One region of the Streptomyces sp. NPDC014889 genome, then DNA from elsewhere that is predicted to be linked to it. Evidence: riboswitches for the same ligand, from Rfam matches in the RefSeq annotation. Region 1 holds a riboswitch; each other region holds the start of a gene.
The links. Region 1 has a riboswitch for cyclic di-AMP ahead of ACF09J_RS27925 (NlpC/P60 family protein). Riboswitches for the same ligand answer to the same signal wherever they lie in the genome.
Positions count from the first base shown of each region.

Region 2: linked by a shared signal. The riboswitch ahead of ACF09J_RS33980 (M23 family metallopeptidase) and the one ahead of ACF09J_RS27925 (NlpC/P60 family protein) in region 1 are both predicted to bind cyclic di-AMP.
Region 3: linked by a shared signal. The riboswitch ahead of ACF09J_RS29695 (C40 family peptidase) and the one ahead of ACF09J_RS27925 (NlpC/P60 family protein) in region 1 are both predicted to bind cyclic di-AMP.

Region 1 is NZ_JBIBWH010000015.1:69,943-74,539, forward strand. It holds gene ACF09J_RS27915 (PP2C family protein-serine/threonine phosphatase) at 1-61, opposite strand, end outside; gene ACF09J_RS27920 (SAM-dependent methyltransferase) at 349-1,161, shown strand; gene ACF09J_RS27925 (NlpC/P60 family protein) at 1,226-2,995, opposite strand; cyclic di-AMP (ydaO/yuaA leader) riboswitch at 3,004-3,178, opposite strand; gene ACF09J_RS27930 (SOS response-associated peptidase) at 3,404-4,147, shown strand; gene ACF09J_RS27935 (AI-2E family transporter) at 4,330-4,597, shown strand, end outside.
Region 2 is NZ_JBIBWH010000025.1:41,219-45,815, reverse strand. It holds gene ACF09J_RS33990 (GNAT family N-acetyltransferase) at 1-1,040, opposite strand, end outside; gene ACF09J_RS33985 (HPr family phosphocarrier protein) at 1,217-1,498, shown strand; gene ACF09J_RS33980 (M23 family metallopeptidase) at 1,658-2,413, opposite strand; cyclic di-AMP (ydaO/yuaA leader) riboswitch at 2,426-2,586, opposite strand; gene ACF09J_RS33975 (M16 family metallopeptidase) at 2,790-4,178, opposite strand; gene ACF09J_RS33970 (M16 family metallopeptidase) at 4,175-4,597, opposite strand, start outside.
Region 3 is NZ_JBIBWH010000017.1:70,432-75,028, forward strand. It holds gene ACF09J_RS29690 (alpha/beta hydrolase) at 1-868, opposite strand, end outside; cyclic di-AMP (ydaO/yuaA leader) riboswitch at 2,054-2,267, shown strand; gene ACF09J_RS29695 (C40 family peptidase) at 2,271-2,744, shown strand; gene ACF09J_RS29700 (ATP-binding protein) at 2,798-3,253, opposite strand; gene ACF09J_RS29705 (helix-turn-helix domain-containing protein) at 3,481-4,365, shown strand; gene ACF09J_RS29710 (DUF397 domain-containing protein) at 4,375-4,597, shown strand, end outside.

The DNA of each region.
Region 1 (4,597 bases):
GCCAGCGCTGGAGCAGGTACACCGAGGCCGCGTCGCAGAAACCCGGCGCGAGCGAGTGCACGACGTGACGGCCGGTCAGGTGCAGGTCCAGCTCGGACCCGATGGCGTCGGCCGCGGGGGAGAAGTACGAACGGCGGCGGAGCGGCGCTGTGGGGGGTGGGCCCTCGGGGTGGCCGCGTTCTGTGTTCCGCAGGATCGTGTGCCTTCCGGGTGGGGGCCGGTGGGCCGGGGGTCCGGTGGGGCGGGGACGGACTGGCCGGTCGGACCGGTCGGGCGGTACGGCGTGGTATGCCGCTGGCAACTATATGATGCACAGTCAAGGTCGTTTAACAGTAGGGGAGTTGGCGAATGCGGGACGGAGACGGGCTGCCGCGGGGCGTCGATCCGGGCAAGGCAAGCGTGGCCCGGATGTACGACGCCATGCTGGGCGGCGAGCACAACTTCGCCATAGACCGGGAGGCGGTGGCCGCCTTCACGGCGATCGACCCCCAGGTGCGCACCCTGGCCCGCGCCAACCGCGCCTTCCTGGGCCGTGCCGTGCGGTTCCTGGTGGACGCCGGGGTGCGCCAGTTCGTCGACCTCGGCTCCGGGATCCCCACCCAGGGCAATGTGCACGAGGTCGCCCAGGCCGCCAGTCCCGGCGCGAAAGTGGTGTACGTCGACAACGACCCGGTCGCGGTCGCGCACAGCGAGGCCCTGCTCGCCGACAACCCGGACGCGGCGATCGTGGCCGCCGACATCCGCGATCCCGCGGGGATACTCTCCGCGCCGCAGGTGCGCAAGCTGATCGACTTCGACGAGCCCGTCGCCGTCCTGATGATCACGATCCTGCACTTCGTCACCCCGCAGGAGGACCCCGGCGGCATCGTGGCCGCCTTCCGGGACGCGCTGCCCGCGGGCAGCTGGCTGGCCCTGACCCACGCCACGGACGAGGACCGCCCCGACACGGCCGCGGCGGTCGGGCAGCTCTACCGCGACCGGGCCACCTCGCCGGTCACGGCACGCTCCCGCGGCGAGATCGAGTCCCTCTTCGACGGGTTCGACCTGGCGGAGCCGGGATTGGTCTACGTCCCGCTGTGGCGTCCGGACCGGGACGAGGAGGTCCCGGAGGACCCGTCCCAGTTCTGGGTGTACGCCGGGGTGGGCCGCAAGAACGCGTGAACGACGGGCGGGAAGGTCCGGGTGACGCCGCCGCGGTCACCCGGGCCTCCCCGCCCGTGACGGCTCAGGCCGGCCGTATCGCGCTGTGGATGGCTCGGGGGCCCGCGAAGAAGATCGACTCCTCGCGTATGGACGCGCCCGGACTCGGGGCGTGCACCATGGTGCCGTTGCCCGCGTACAGGCCCACGTGGCTGACCTCGCCGTAGAAGAAGATCAGGTCCCCCGGCTCCAGTTCGGCGAGCTCGATCGCCGCGCCGGAGCCGACCTGTTCGTGGGTGGTGCGGGGCAGGGCCACGTCCGCGGCCCGCCAGGCGGCCTGGGTGAGACTCGAGCAGTCGTAGGAGCCCGGACCTGTGGCTCCCCACACGCACGGCTTGCCGATCTGCGCGCGGGCGAAGGCCAGCGCCTTGGCGGCCTTCCGCTCGTAGGCCGAGGCCGGGCTCTCGGCGACGGCGGCGCCGGTCGCTGGGCCGGGGGCTCCCGCCTGGCTGGCGTCGAAGAGCGAGTTGCCGTCCAGCGGCGGGGTCGTGTCGAAGAGGCCAGTGGCGTGCTGCTGCCACTGCGCCGCCTCCGGCCGAGGCAGGGGCTCCTCGGCCGGCCGCGCGCTCTGCTGCGCGGCGTGCCGGGCCAGCATCTCGCCGGCCTGCGCGAGCTTGCCCCGCGTCCGCTCCTTGGCGGGCCGCTGCACCGCGGCGGCCTGCCGACGACGCGCGACCGGGACCCCACCCGCAGGCTGCGTGACGGGCCCGTCGGGCGGGGTCGCGACACCCGGGCTCCCGCTGACACCCATCGCCCCGGCCCCGGTGGCCACCGCCGTCCCTGAGGAAAGAGCGCCCAGGGCCCCGGTGGAGGGCACCGCCCGCATGGTGCCGGTCGGGGGAGCCTGCATGCCTCCGGTGGTGCGGTCGGGCAGTACGCCCGTGGTGCCGGTGGTCCGAGCATCCATGGCCCCTGCGGGAGGCGCGCCGCTGATTCCGTTCGGGAGCAGGTTCATGCTGCCGGTGGGTGGTGGCTGCATGGTGCGGTCGGGCAGTACGCCCATGGTGCCGGTGGTCCGAGCATCCATGGTCCCTGCGGGAGGTGCGCCGGTGGTTTCGTTCGGGAGCAGGTTCATGCTGCCGGTGGGTGGCGGCTGCATGGTGCGGTCGGGCAGTACGCCCATGGTGCCGGTGGTCCGAGCATCCATGGCCCCTGCGGGAGGCGCGCCGGTGGTTTCGTTCGGGAGCAGGCTCATGCTGCCGGTGGGGGGCGGCTGCATGGAGCGGCTGGACAGCGCGTCCAGGGTGCCGGTGGGCGGCCGCATGGCCCCGTCGGGCAGTACGCCCATGGTGCCGGTGGTGGGCGGGGGCGGTTGCATGGGGCGGGCGGTCAGTTCCGCCACGGGGGCGGCGGCGGGCAACTCCGGGACGGTCCGTGCCGCGGCCGCGAGTTCGGGTGCCGAGGCCGCCGGGCCGGCGGACAGCTCGGGCCGAGGGGCCCTGCCCGCTTCGAGGGCCAGGCCCTCGCGGGCATCCGCCGGACGCCTGTCCTGCGCCGCGGCGGGGGAGTCGGCCTGTCTCGGCATACGGTCCGGCGGCAGGACCGCAGGCATGGTCGGACCCAACTGGGCGCGCCCCACGTCGAACCACTTCCTGGCCACCCGGTCCACGGCCGGATCGGATCCGCCGGAACCGCTCCAGGAAGCCGAACCCCGCCGCGTACGAGCGCTCTTGCTCATCGCGCGGGTGGCGTTGAAGTTCCCCGTGGCGTTCTCCGCCTGGTCGTAGAGGCTGCTGATCCGCTGCTGGACCTCGGCGCGGCTCGGCCTGTCGTCGCTCGGTCGTTCCGGCGTCAAGAGGGACGCACTCCTCCCATGGGCCGCCTACCGGTTCTGCTCTCGGCATCGGGCGGACGTTCTGCGGAAGGCGTGCCCTACGGCCCTTGTCCCGAGGGACAGTTGGGCCGCTTCACCCCGAGGTTGGTCGGTTCCCCGGCTCCGGCCGCTGCGGGGGCGTACCGGACTCGGCGGAGGTCGCACGATCCGACGCGACTCGCCGGAGGCAATCGTGCGTCCTGGCCGTCAACTTAGCGAACGTGTGTACTCGGTGTGAAGATTGAGGCGTGGAATGTCCGATACGTATTCGTGACCTTCCCGTGAGGTGCCTCACGTTCATGTCCGTCTGCGCGGCATCGTCGAGGTGACCCCGCCGGCGGGCGTGAGGCGCTCCCGCCCCCGGCCCCGCCGCCGTGGCACCCTGGCCCCATGTGCGGTCGCTACGTCTCCACCCGCGGTCCGGAGGACCTGGTCCGGCACTTCCGGGTCACCGAGTGGCGCCCGGAGGAGTCGCTCGCCCCGAGCTGGAACGTCGCCCCGACCGACGAGGTGTGGGCCGTTCTCGAACGCGCGCCGCGCGAGGACCGCACCCCGGCCGCCGTCCGCAGGGAGCTGCGGCCGCTGCGCTGGGGACTGGTCCCGTCCTGGGCGAGGGACGTGAAGGCCGGCGCCCGGATGATCAACGCCCGGGTGGAGACCGTGCACGAGAAGCCGGCCTTCCGCCGCGCCTTCGTCAGGCACCGCTGCCTGCTGCCCGCCGACGGCTTCTACGAATGGCAGCAGATCAAGGCCCAGGACACCGGCAGGACCCACAAGCAGCCGTACTACATCAGCCCCGAGGACGGTGAGCTGATGGCGCTCGCCGGGCTGTACGCGTACTGGCGGGACCCGCACGTGGCGCGGGACGACGACCCCGCCGCCTGGCTGACCACGTGCACCATCATCACCACCGAGGCCACCGACGAGGCCGGCCGGGTCCACCCGAGGATGCCGCTGGCCCTCACCCCGGACCACTACGACGCCTGGCTCGACCCCCGCCATCAGGACCCCGGCGAACTACGGACGCTGCTGAGCCCCCCGGCGGGCGGCAGGCTCGGCGCCCGGCCGGTCTCCCCGGCCGTCAACAACGTGCGCAACAACGGCCCCGAGCTGCTGGACGAGACGCCGCCGTGACGGGCCGGACCGCCCCGGCCCACCCGCGCGGCACCGTGCGCCGCACGTGCACCCGTTCCCCCTGATGCCCCCGATGACCGCCCACCCGGCCGAACTGCACCCCTGCCCCGGCCCGGCCGGACCTTACGGTGCTCAAGAGGGCTCAGGAGGCTCGAGGGGGCCCAGGACGAAGGAGAGGCGCGGTGGCTGCTGCGGGCGCTCCGGCGGGCGGGCCGGGCCGCGGGCGCCGGGCGGCCCGCCGGGTGCCCGGCAGCCGCCCGGCGCCCTCCGTACGCCTCCCGCCGCACGCCCGGACCGCTGCCGCGGTCCGGAAGGCCGAGCGGACCGTGCCCTGGCTGCGGGTCGCCGCCGCCTACGCCTGGCGCCTCATCCTCGTCGGGGTCGTCGTCTACGGCGTCTTCACCGTCCTCGGCCGCTTCCAGCTCATCGCGGTGGCCCTGTTCCTCGGCC
Region 2 (4,597 bases), on a different contig from region 1:
TCCGGCGAGGTGTTGATGATCCCGAAGGTGTTGGGCCCGATGATCCGCATGCCGTACGAGCGCGCCTGCCGGACGAGCGCGCGCTGCCGCTCGCGTCCCTCGGGGCCGCTCTCCGCGTAGCCCGCGGAGATCACGACGAGTCCCTGCACCCCGTGCTCGCCGCACTCGGCGACGGCGTCCGGGACGTGCTCGGCCGGTACGGCGACGACGGCCAGGTCCACGGGCCCGTCGATGTCCCGCACCGAGCGGTGGGCGGGCACCCCGTCGATCTCCCGGCAGTCCTCGCCGAAGGCCCGGTTCACGGCGTGGAGCCGGCCCGTGAACCCGGCGTCGCGGATGTTGTCGAGGATGCCGCGGCCGACGCCGCCGCGCGTGCGGCCCACCCCGATGACGGCGACCGAGCCCGGCACGAGCAGCCGCCGTACCGACCGCGCCTCGGCCCGCTGCTCCCGTGCCTGCTGCACGGCCAGCGAGCGGTCGGTCGGCTCGATGCCGAACTCCAGGTGCACGACGCCGTCCTCGAAGCTGCGCTTCTGGGTGTACCCGGCGTCCGTGAACACCTTGATCATCTTGGTGTTGGCCGGCAGCACCTCGGCGGTGAAGCGGCGGATGCCGCGCTCGCGGGCGACGGCCGCGATGTGTTCGAGGAGCGCGGAGGCGACGCCGCGGCCCTGGTGGGCGTCCTGCACCAGGAAGGCGACCTCGGCCTCGTCGGAGGGCGCCGAGGCCGGCATGCCGTCCGCGCCGATGCGGTCGTAGCGCACGGTGGCGATGAACTCGCCGCCGACGGTGGCCGCGAGTCCCACCCGGTCCACGAAGTCGTGGTGCGTGAAGCGGTGGACGTCCTTCGCGGACAGCCGCGGGTAGGGCGCGAAGAAGCGGTAATACTTGGACTCGTCCGACACCTGTTCGTAGAAGCTGACCAGACGGCCGGCGTCATCGGCGGTGATGGGGCGGATCCGTGCGGTACCTCCGTCACGCAGCACCACGTCGGCCTCCCAGTGGGCGGGGTACTCGTGCCGGTCCGGCGAGGTCTGCATGGGCCCCAGCGTACGGCTCGCGTCCGACAGCGGCGCGAGGCAGTCTGTGGAGGACACACGTCGGACCGAGGCCGCGGTCCGACGCCGTCCGGGGCGGCGCACACCCCCGCTCCGGACTTGTTCCACGTGTGGAAAACTGGTCTAGACAACCCTGATCACCTGAAGGGCAGCAACACATGGCTGAGCGCCGCGTCAACGTCGGCTGGGCCGAGGGTCTCCACGCCCGCCCCGCCTCCATCTTCGTCCGGGCCGCCACGGCCGCAGGCATCCCGGTGACGATCGCCAAGGCCGACGGGACGCCCGTCAACGCGGCCTCCATGCTGGCCGTGCTCGGCCTCGGCGCCGAGGGCGGCGAGGAGGTCGTCCTGGCCTCCGACGCCGACGGCGCGGACGCCGCGCTCGACCGGCTGGCCAAGCTGGTCGCCGAGGGGCTCGAGGAGCTGCCCGAGACGGTCTGACCAGCAGGAACGGTCCTGCGCCGAAGCCGTGCCGCCCGGACGGGCCGGCACGGCTTCGGCGTGCCCGGCGGGGGGCCTCCGGAAGCCCGCGGGGAAACCGGAAGCCCCGGCTCGGGAGCCGGGGCTTCGGGGATGCCGGACGGTACGCCCGGCGGCGGGTCAGACGTTGAGGCCGTGCTTGCGCAGGTAGGCCACGGGGTCGACGTCGGAGCCGTAGTCCGGGGTCGTACGGGCCTCGAAGTGCAGGTGCGGTCCGGTGACGTTGCCGGTCGCGCCGGACAGGCCGATCTGCCGGCCCGGGGTGACGTGCTGGCCCACCGAGACCTGGACGGACGACAGATGCGCGTACTGGGTGTACATGCCGTCGGCCATCCTGATCACGATCTGGTTCCCGTACGCCCCGCCCCAGCCGGCGTCGACGACGGTGCCGCTGCCGACCGCGTGGACGCTGGTGCCGCTCGCGGCGTGGAAGTCGACGCCGGTGTGGGCGCCGGACGACCACAGGTAGCCGCCGGTCAGGTAGCCGGTCGAGATGTACGAGTTGAAGATCGGCGTCACGAAGGCGTTGAGGCGCTTGCGCTCGGCCGCGCGGGCGGCGCGCGCCTTGGCCTCGCGCTCCTTCGCCGCCTGCTCGGCGGCCTTCTCGCGCGCGGCCTTCTCGGCCTCCTTGCGCGCGGCGGCACGGTGCTGGGCGACGGACTGGGCGTCGATCTTCTCGGCGACGCTGTCGCCGATGGTGACGACCGGGGTGAGGCCGGTGTCCTCGAGGGCGGGGGCCTCCGCCGCGAGGGCCGGGGCGGCGAGGGTGCCGATGACACCGGTGGTGGCCAGGGCCGCGACGCCCGCCGCGCGGGCGGTGGTGCGGTGCATCCGGCTCGGCCGTCGGTGCTTCCCGGCGGCGCGGGTGAACGCCATGGAGACGTGGGTCCTTTCCTTCCCTGTCGCCTACCGGGTTAGCTGACGGGTTCGGAGCAGGAAGGTCTCCTACGGCCCCCTCGCGTGGCGCGCGGGCGTCCGATTCACCCCAGGGACGATGGGTCCCCGGCTCCCCTGGCTCGCGCCGTACGGGGACTCGGCGATGACTGTCCGGTGCCGCGGACGCGGCGCACTGCCCGACGAACAGCCGGACCGACGCTAAACGGGGCCGCTTTCAATTCCCAAACGGATCAGATGTTTTGTAGCGCATACCACAGGGCAGACAGGCGGTCTCCCCCTCAATTCGGACAAGATCAGGACAACACAGGGCCCTGGTGACGCTTCGGTCACCAGGGCCCCGCGTTCGTGTGTGCCGCTACTCGGCCTCGACGACCGTGACCCGGCCGACGCCCAGGGCCTCGACGGGCTCCTTGATCTGCGCCGCGTCGCCGACGAGGACCGTCACCAGACGGTCCACCGGGAAGGCGTTGACGACGGCCGCGGTGGCCTCCACCGTGCCGGTGGCGGCGAGCTGCTGATAGAGCGTCGCCTGGTAGTCGTCCGGCAGGTGCTGCTCGACCTGGTCGGCCAGCGTGCCCGCGACGGCGGCGGCCGTCTCGTACTTCAGCGGCGCCACGCCGACGAGGTTCTGCACGGCGACGTCGCGCTCGGGGTCGGTGAGACCCTCCGCGGCGAGCTTGCGCAGCACCGTGAACAGGTCGTCCAGGGCCGGGCCGGTGTTCGGGGTGTCGACCGAGCCGCTGATGGCGAGCATCGCGGCGCCCGAGCCGTCGGGGGCCGAGCGCATCACCTGGCCGAACGCCCGCACCCCGTAGGTGTAGCCCTTCTCCTCGCGCAGGACGCGGTCCAGGCGGGAGGTGAGGGTGCCGCCGAGGCAGTAGGTGCCGAGCACCTGGGCGGGCCACACGCGGGCGTGCCGGTCGGAACCGATCCGGCCGATGAGCAACTGAGTCTGGACGGCGCCGGGCCGGTCCACGATGACCACACGGCCGGTGTCGTCGGCGGTCACCGGCGGCACGGGCCGCGGCTTGGCGGGCGCGCCGGTCCAGGCGCCCAGGGTCCGGCCCAGCAGCTCGTCGAGGTCGACGCCGGTGAGGTCGCCGACGACCACGGCGGTGGCCGTGGCCGGGCGCACGTGCCGGTCGTAGAAGGCACGGACGGCCGCCGAGTCGATGGCGCCGACCGTCTCCTCGGTGCCCTGGCGCGGACGCGACATGCGCGCGTCCGCCGGGAAGAGCTCCTTGGACAGCTCCTTGGCGGCGCGGCGGGCCGGGTTGGCCAGCTCGTGCGGGATCTCGTCGAGCCGGTTGCGCACCAGCCGCTCCACCTCGGAGTCGGCGAACGCGGGCGCCCTGAGGGCGTCGGACAGCAGGCCGAGCCCCTTGGCCAGTCGGGAGGCGGGGACCTCCAGGCTCAGCCGTACGCCGGGGTGGTCGGCGTGCGCGTCGAGGGTGGCGCCCGCGCGCTCCAGCTCGGCGGCGAACTCCTCGGCGGAGTGCTTGTCGGTGCCCTCGGAGAAGGCCCGCGCCATGATCGTGGCGACGCCGTCCAGGCCGGCCGGCTCCGCCTCCAGGGGCGCGTCCAGCAGCACCTCGACGGCGACGACCTGCTGGCCGGGGCGGTGGCAGCGCAGCACCGTCAGGCCGTTGTCCAGCGTCCCGCGCTCGGGGGCGGGGAACGCCCACGGCCTGGCCGCGCCTGCCTGCGGCTGCGGGTGGAACTCCATCGTGGCGAGCTCGGTCACTTCGCCGCCTCCTCGGTCTCGTCGGTGGCCGCGGCGTCCGCGTCCTGGGCGTCGTCCTGCGCGTCGGCGGCGGTCGGCTCGTAGACGAGCACCGCGCGGTTGTCGGGACGCAGGCGGGACTTGGCGACCTCCTGCACCTCCTCGGGCGTCACCTCCAGGACACGTCCGACGGCGGTCAGGGCGAGCTGCGGGTCGCCGAACAGGACGGCGTAGCGGCACAGTTCGTCGGCGCGGCCGGCGACCGTGCCGAGGCGGTCCAGCCACTCGCGCTCCAGCTGGGCCTGGGCGCGCTCCATCTCCTCGGCGGTCGGGCCCTGTTCCGCGAACCGGGCCAGCTCCTCGTCGATGGCCGACTCGATGACGGGCACCTCGACGTCGCCGGAGGTCTTCACGTCCAGCCAGCCCAGGGAGGGCGCACC
Region 3 (4,597 bases), on a different contig from region 1:
GCCAGTCCTTCCAGCGGCCCTCGAAGGCGACGTCCTGGTTCAGGTTGGCCTGGTACCAGATGTTCTCGCGGGCCGGGTTGACGACGCTGTCGACGACCATCCGGCGCACGTGGCCCGGGAACATCGTGCCGTAGACGGCGCCGAGGTAGGTGCCGTAGGAGACGCCGAGGAAGTTGAGCTTCTGCTCGCCGAGCGCGGCGCGGATGACGTCCAGGTCGCGCACGGTGTTCGGGGTGGTCATCTGCTGGAGCATGGCGCGGCCGGTGCGCTGGAGGCAGCCCTGCGCGTACTCGCGGGCCAGCTTGCGCTGGATGCTCTTGTCGCCCTCGGAGCCGGGCACCGGGTCCAGCTTGGACCCCTCGGCGAACTTCTGCGGGTCGGCGCAGGAGATGGCCGCCGAGTGGCCGACACCGCGCGGGTCGAAGCCGACGAAGTCGTAGGCCTTCGCCACGTTGGCCCAGATGGCGTTCTTTCCGGTGACCCGGGTCGGGAAGCGCAGGCCCGAACCGCCGGGGCCGCCCGGGTTGTAGACGAGGGCGCCCTGGCGCTCCTCCTTGGTGCCGGTGTTGCCGGCGCGGTCGACGGCCAGCTTGATCTGCTTGCCGTAGGGGTCGGCGTAGTCGAGCGGCACCGAGACGTAACCGCACTGGATGGGCTTGGCCAGCCCCCAGTCGGCGGGGCAGTCCTGCCAGTCGATGCCGGCCTTCGCGGCCCGCTCCGCGGCGATCGCCGCGCCGCGGGTCTCGCGGTCCTGGCCCTGGCCGTTGTTCGCACCGGCCGCGGGCGTCGCCACCGCGCCGGCTATCAGGGTCGCCGTGACCAGCGCACCGGCCGAACCGAGCGCCAGCACCCGGTTCCTGGGTCTCATGTCCCTCAAGGGGGGACCTCCCCGTACGTCGTTGCGAATTGGGTACGGGGATCCTTGCTGCTGTGAGGTCCCTGAGAACAGGGGGCGTTGACCTTCTTTGCCAATCCGATAAGCGGCGCGACGTGTCCCGCTGAGCGGAACCCCGAGCGGCTCGACGGGAACCGGAAGGCCGGCGACGGCACGCACGGAAGGGACGGGGAGTCGGCGGGCGGCCCCCACGAAAGGGGTCAAAAACCCAGCAAGCGGGCCAACCTGAGAGGCCTGAAGGCCAGCAGGCGGGCCACGCGGCCGAGGCTGCGCGGGCCGGCCTGGAGCGGTGGTCGGCGCCGGAGACGCCAGAAGCCGCCGCATATGGGCCGGTTGGCCGGAACGCCCAAAATCACACGGCAATGCCCACTTCACCGGACGCGGGACGATCCACCGGACCCCGCACCACACCCGGACAGCGCCGATCGGCCGCCGCCCGGAGACGACCGGGCACCCGGGCCGTCAGGGGCACCCGCCGGGCCCGGGTCGGCGGGGAACCGGAACCCCGGCGGCCGGATGGCGGTGCGGGGCCGGAAGCCCCAGCGGCGGTCCGCGCGGCAGGCGCGGGCCGGCCCGAAGCGGCAGCCGGCGCCGGAGACGCCAGAAGCCGCCACATATGGGCCGGTTGGCCGGTACATCCCGAATCGCACGGCAATGCCCACCTCGCCGGACGCGGGACGATCCACCGGACCCACCCCGCACCCTGGCAGAGCCGATCGGCCGCTGTCCGGAGGCCGCCGGGCGCCCGGCCCCCGTGGGTGCCGGACGGTGAGTCGCGCGCCGTGCGCTTCACCCAGCCGCCAAACTGCGGAAGTTGACGTCGTCCACACCGGGGGCGCGGCGGGCGCGGGAGGCGGCGCGCCGGGACAAGCGACACGGAATGTCCCCGAATGACCGACCCCCTTTCGGTGTAGGTTCAGGTCCCTTTTCGGGACCGCCACAGTTGCGCAGCCCGCCTCCCCGAATGGCGGCACGAGGCGTTCCGGTGCTGGTCCGGGGGTCGTCGGGTGAGGGGGCATCCGTTCGATCGTGAGGGTGTCCACCCGAACGGGCGCGTGGTGAGTAACAACACAAACACTCGCTTCCGTTGGGATTTTCGGACATCCGTGGGTGAAGATCCCTGTCTGACGACAAGCCCCCGCCACAACGGCGGGGCGGTCCGGGCGGACGCCGAGTCCTGCCGCCGCCCGGATGACCGGTCGACAGGAGTGGATCGGCAGGAGTGGAGGACCCAAGCACGACGGGTCGCCGGAACGGTCGCACCATGACCGGACCGAGCAGCCCTTGGGGTGAAGCCGCGGCAACGCGGCCGGGCAACTTCGCCAGCCCGAATCCGACAGGTCATCCTTCACAGGCGGCTGACGAAGGGTTGCGCATGACTGCGCTCAATCGCGTCCCGTCGCTGATGGCCCGGGCCGGCACGGCCTCGGCCCTGACCCTGGCCGCCGTGGGCGGCTCGATCGTCGTGCCGGGTGTGGCCTCCGAGGCCTCGGCCGTCACGATGGCGTCCAAGGCGCTGCAGATCGCCGCGTCCAAGAAGGGGTCGCCCTACCAGTGGGGCGCCACGGGGCCGCGGAGGTTCGACTGCTCCGGGCTCACGCTGTACTCGTTCAAGAGGGCGGGCAAGAAACTGCCCCGCACGGCCGCGCAGCAGTACAACAACAGCCGGCACATCTCCGCGAGCAGCCGCCGGGCCGGGGACCTGGTGTTCTTCCACTCGGGCTCGTACGTGTACCACGTCGGCATCTACGCCGGCTCGGGCAAGATCTGGCACGCCCCGAAGACCGGGGACGTGGTGAAGCTCCAGAAGATCTGGACGAAGAGCGTCTGGTACGGCCGGGTCCGCTGACCCGGCCGCGGTGCGGGGCGGTGGCGGCGCTGCGACGCCGTCACCCCACGTTCCTACGGTTCCTGGCCCGCGGCCGTCACGGGCCGGGCAGGAGCCGTCCACGGAAGTTCGATGCAGACCGTCTTGCCGCCCTCCCGGGTCGGCCGCACGGTCAGTCTGCCGCCGCACTCCGCGGTGAGCCACCGGATGATCACCATGCCCCGGCCGTTGTCCTGCTGGACGGCGGCCGGCAGCCGTTTGGGGAACCGGGGGTGGCTGTCGGTGACCCCGATGCACAGCCGTTCGTCACGCACGAGGACGAGGTCCACCGTGAAGGTGGGTGACTGCCCGAAAGTGTGCTGTACGGCGTTGGTGGCGAGTTCGGAGACGATGAGCCGCACCGTCTCGGCGGTGTCCGTGGCCGGCGGCAGGCCCCACTCCGCGAGCGTGCCCGCCACATAGGCACGGGCCGCGCAGACCGAGGCGGGATCGCTCGGCAGAGTGACGGATGCTTCCAGATGGTCTGCCATGGCGACGTCGTCCCTTTCCCACGGGACCGGAGTCCGACACTGAGCGGATGGTTCGAGTACGGTCCCGCACTGGTGCTTCGCCGTCAGACTGCCACCAGTCCTGCCGTCTCGGTGGCGATCCACCAAGATATGCATATATCTGTCGCTCGATGCGGTGAACTCTGCGACGGAAGACCGTATGTGAAGCGGGTCGCGTGGAGCGTTCAGACGGAGCGAGGGAGTAGCCCATGCAGCACGGTCCCGCGGTGCGCCGCAGGAAACTGGGCGCCGAACTGCGCGCGCTGCGCACCGGCGCGGGTCTCACCAGCGGTGAGGCGGCCGGCCTGGTCGGCTGGCACCAGTCGAAGGTCAGCCGGATCGAAACCGGCACCAGTGGGGTGAAACCGGCCGATGTGCGCTCCCTCCTGGACGCGTACGCGGTCCACGACTCCCAGCTGCGCGAGTTGCTCCTGGTCCTCGCGGGACTGGACGACGGCGACGGCCGGCACCACTGGTGGCACGCCTACCGCGGGGTACTGCCGCCGACCTACCGGGACTTCATCAGCCTGGAGTCGCAGGCGAGCGGGATGCGCACCCTGGAGACCTCGGTCGTCCCCGGACTGCTGCAGACGCCCGAGTACGCCCGCGCGGTCACCCGGGCCGCCGTGGACGGGCTCGACGAGGACCGGCTGGACGCGCTGGTGGAGGTGCGGCTGGCCCGCCAGGACGTGCTCCGCGCGCAGCCGCCGCTGGAGCTGGACGCGGTGCTCGACGAGGCGGTGCTGCGCCGCGAGGTGGGCGGCCCGGAGATCATGCGGCGGCAGCTGGAGCGGCTGACGGAGGCGGCCCGGCTGCCGCAGGTACGGCTCCAGGTGCTGCCGTTCGCCGCCGGCGCGCACATCGGCATCACCGGTCCTTTCGTAATCTTCTCATTTTCGAACACTTCTGATCTGAACGTGGTGGTTCTCGACCACCTGACGAGTAGCCTCCATCTCGAGCGGAAAGAAGACCTAGAGGCCTACACGGAGGCCTTCGACACCCTGCGGATCCACGCCCTCTCGCCCGAGGACTCGTTGGACTTCATCGCCGGGATACGCCAGGACCCTGACGGCGCTCCACCACGTACCGCCTAAGGAGGCACCATGTCCGCTCTGCCTCGGCACGTATCTTCCAGCACCGATCTGCACGGCGTGCGCTGGCTGCGGAGCAGCTACAGCACGGGAGCCAACAACTGCGTCGAGACGGCCCGGCCCGCCACGGGACCGTGGTCCGGGCTGCTCGCCGTGCGCGACTCCAAGGCCCCGGCCGCGCCGGCCCTGCTCTTCTCCCCCGCGAGCTGGGCCCGTTTCACGGCTGCGGCGCACC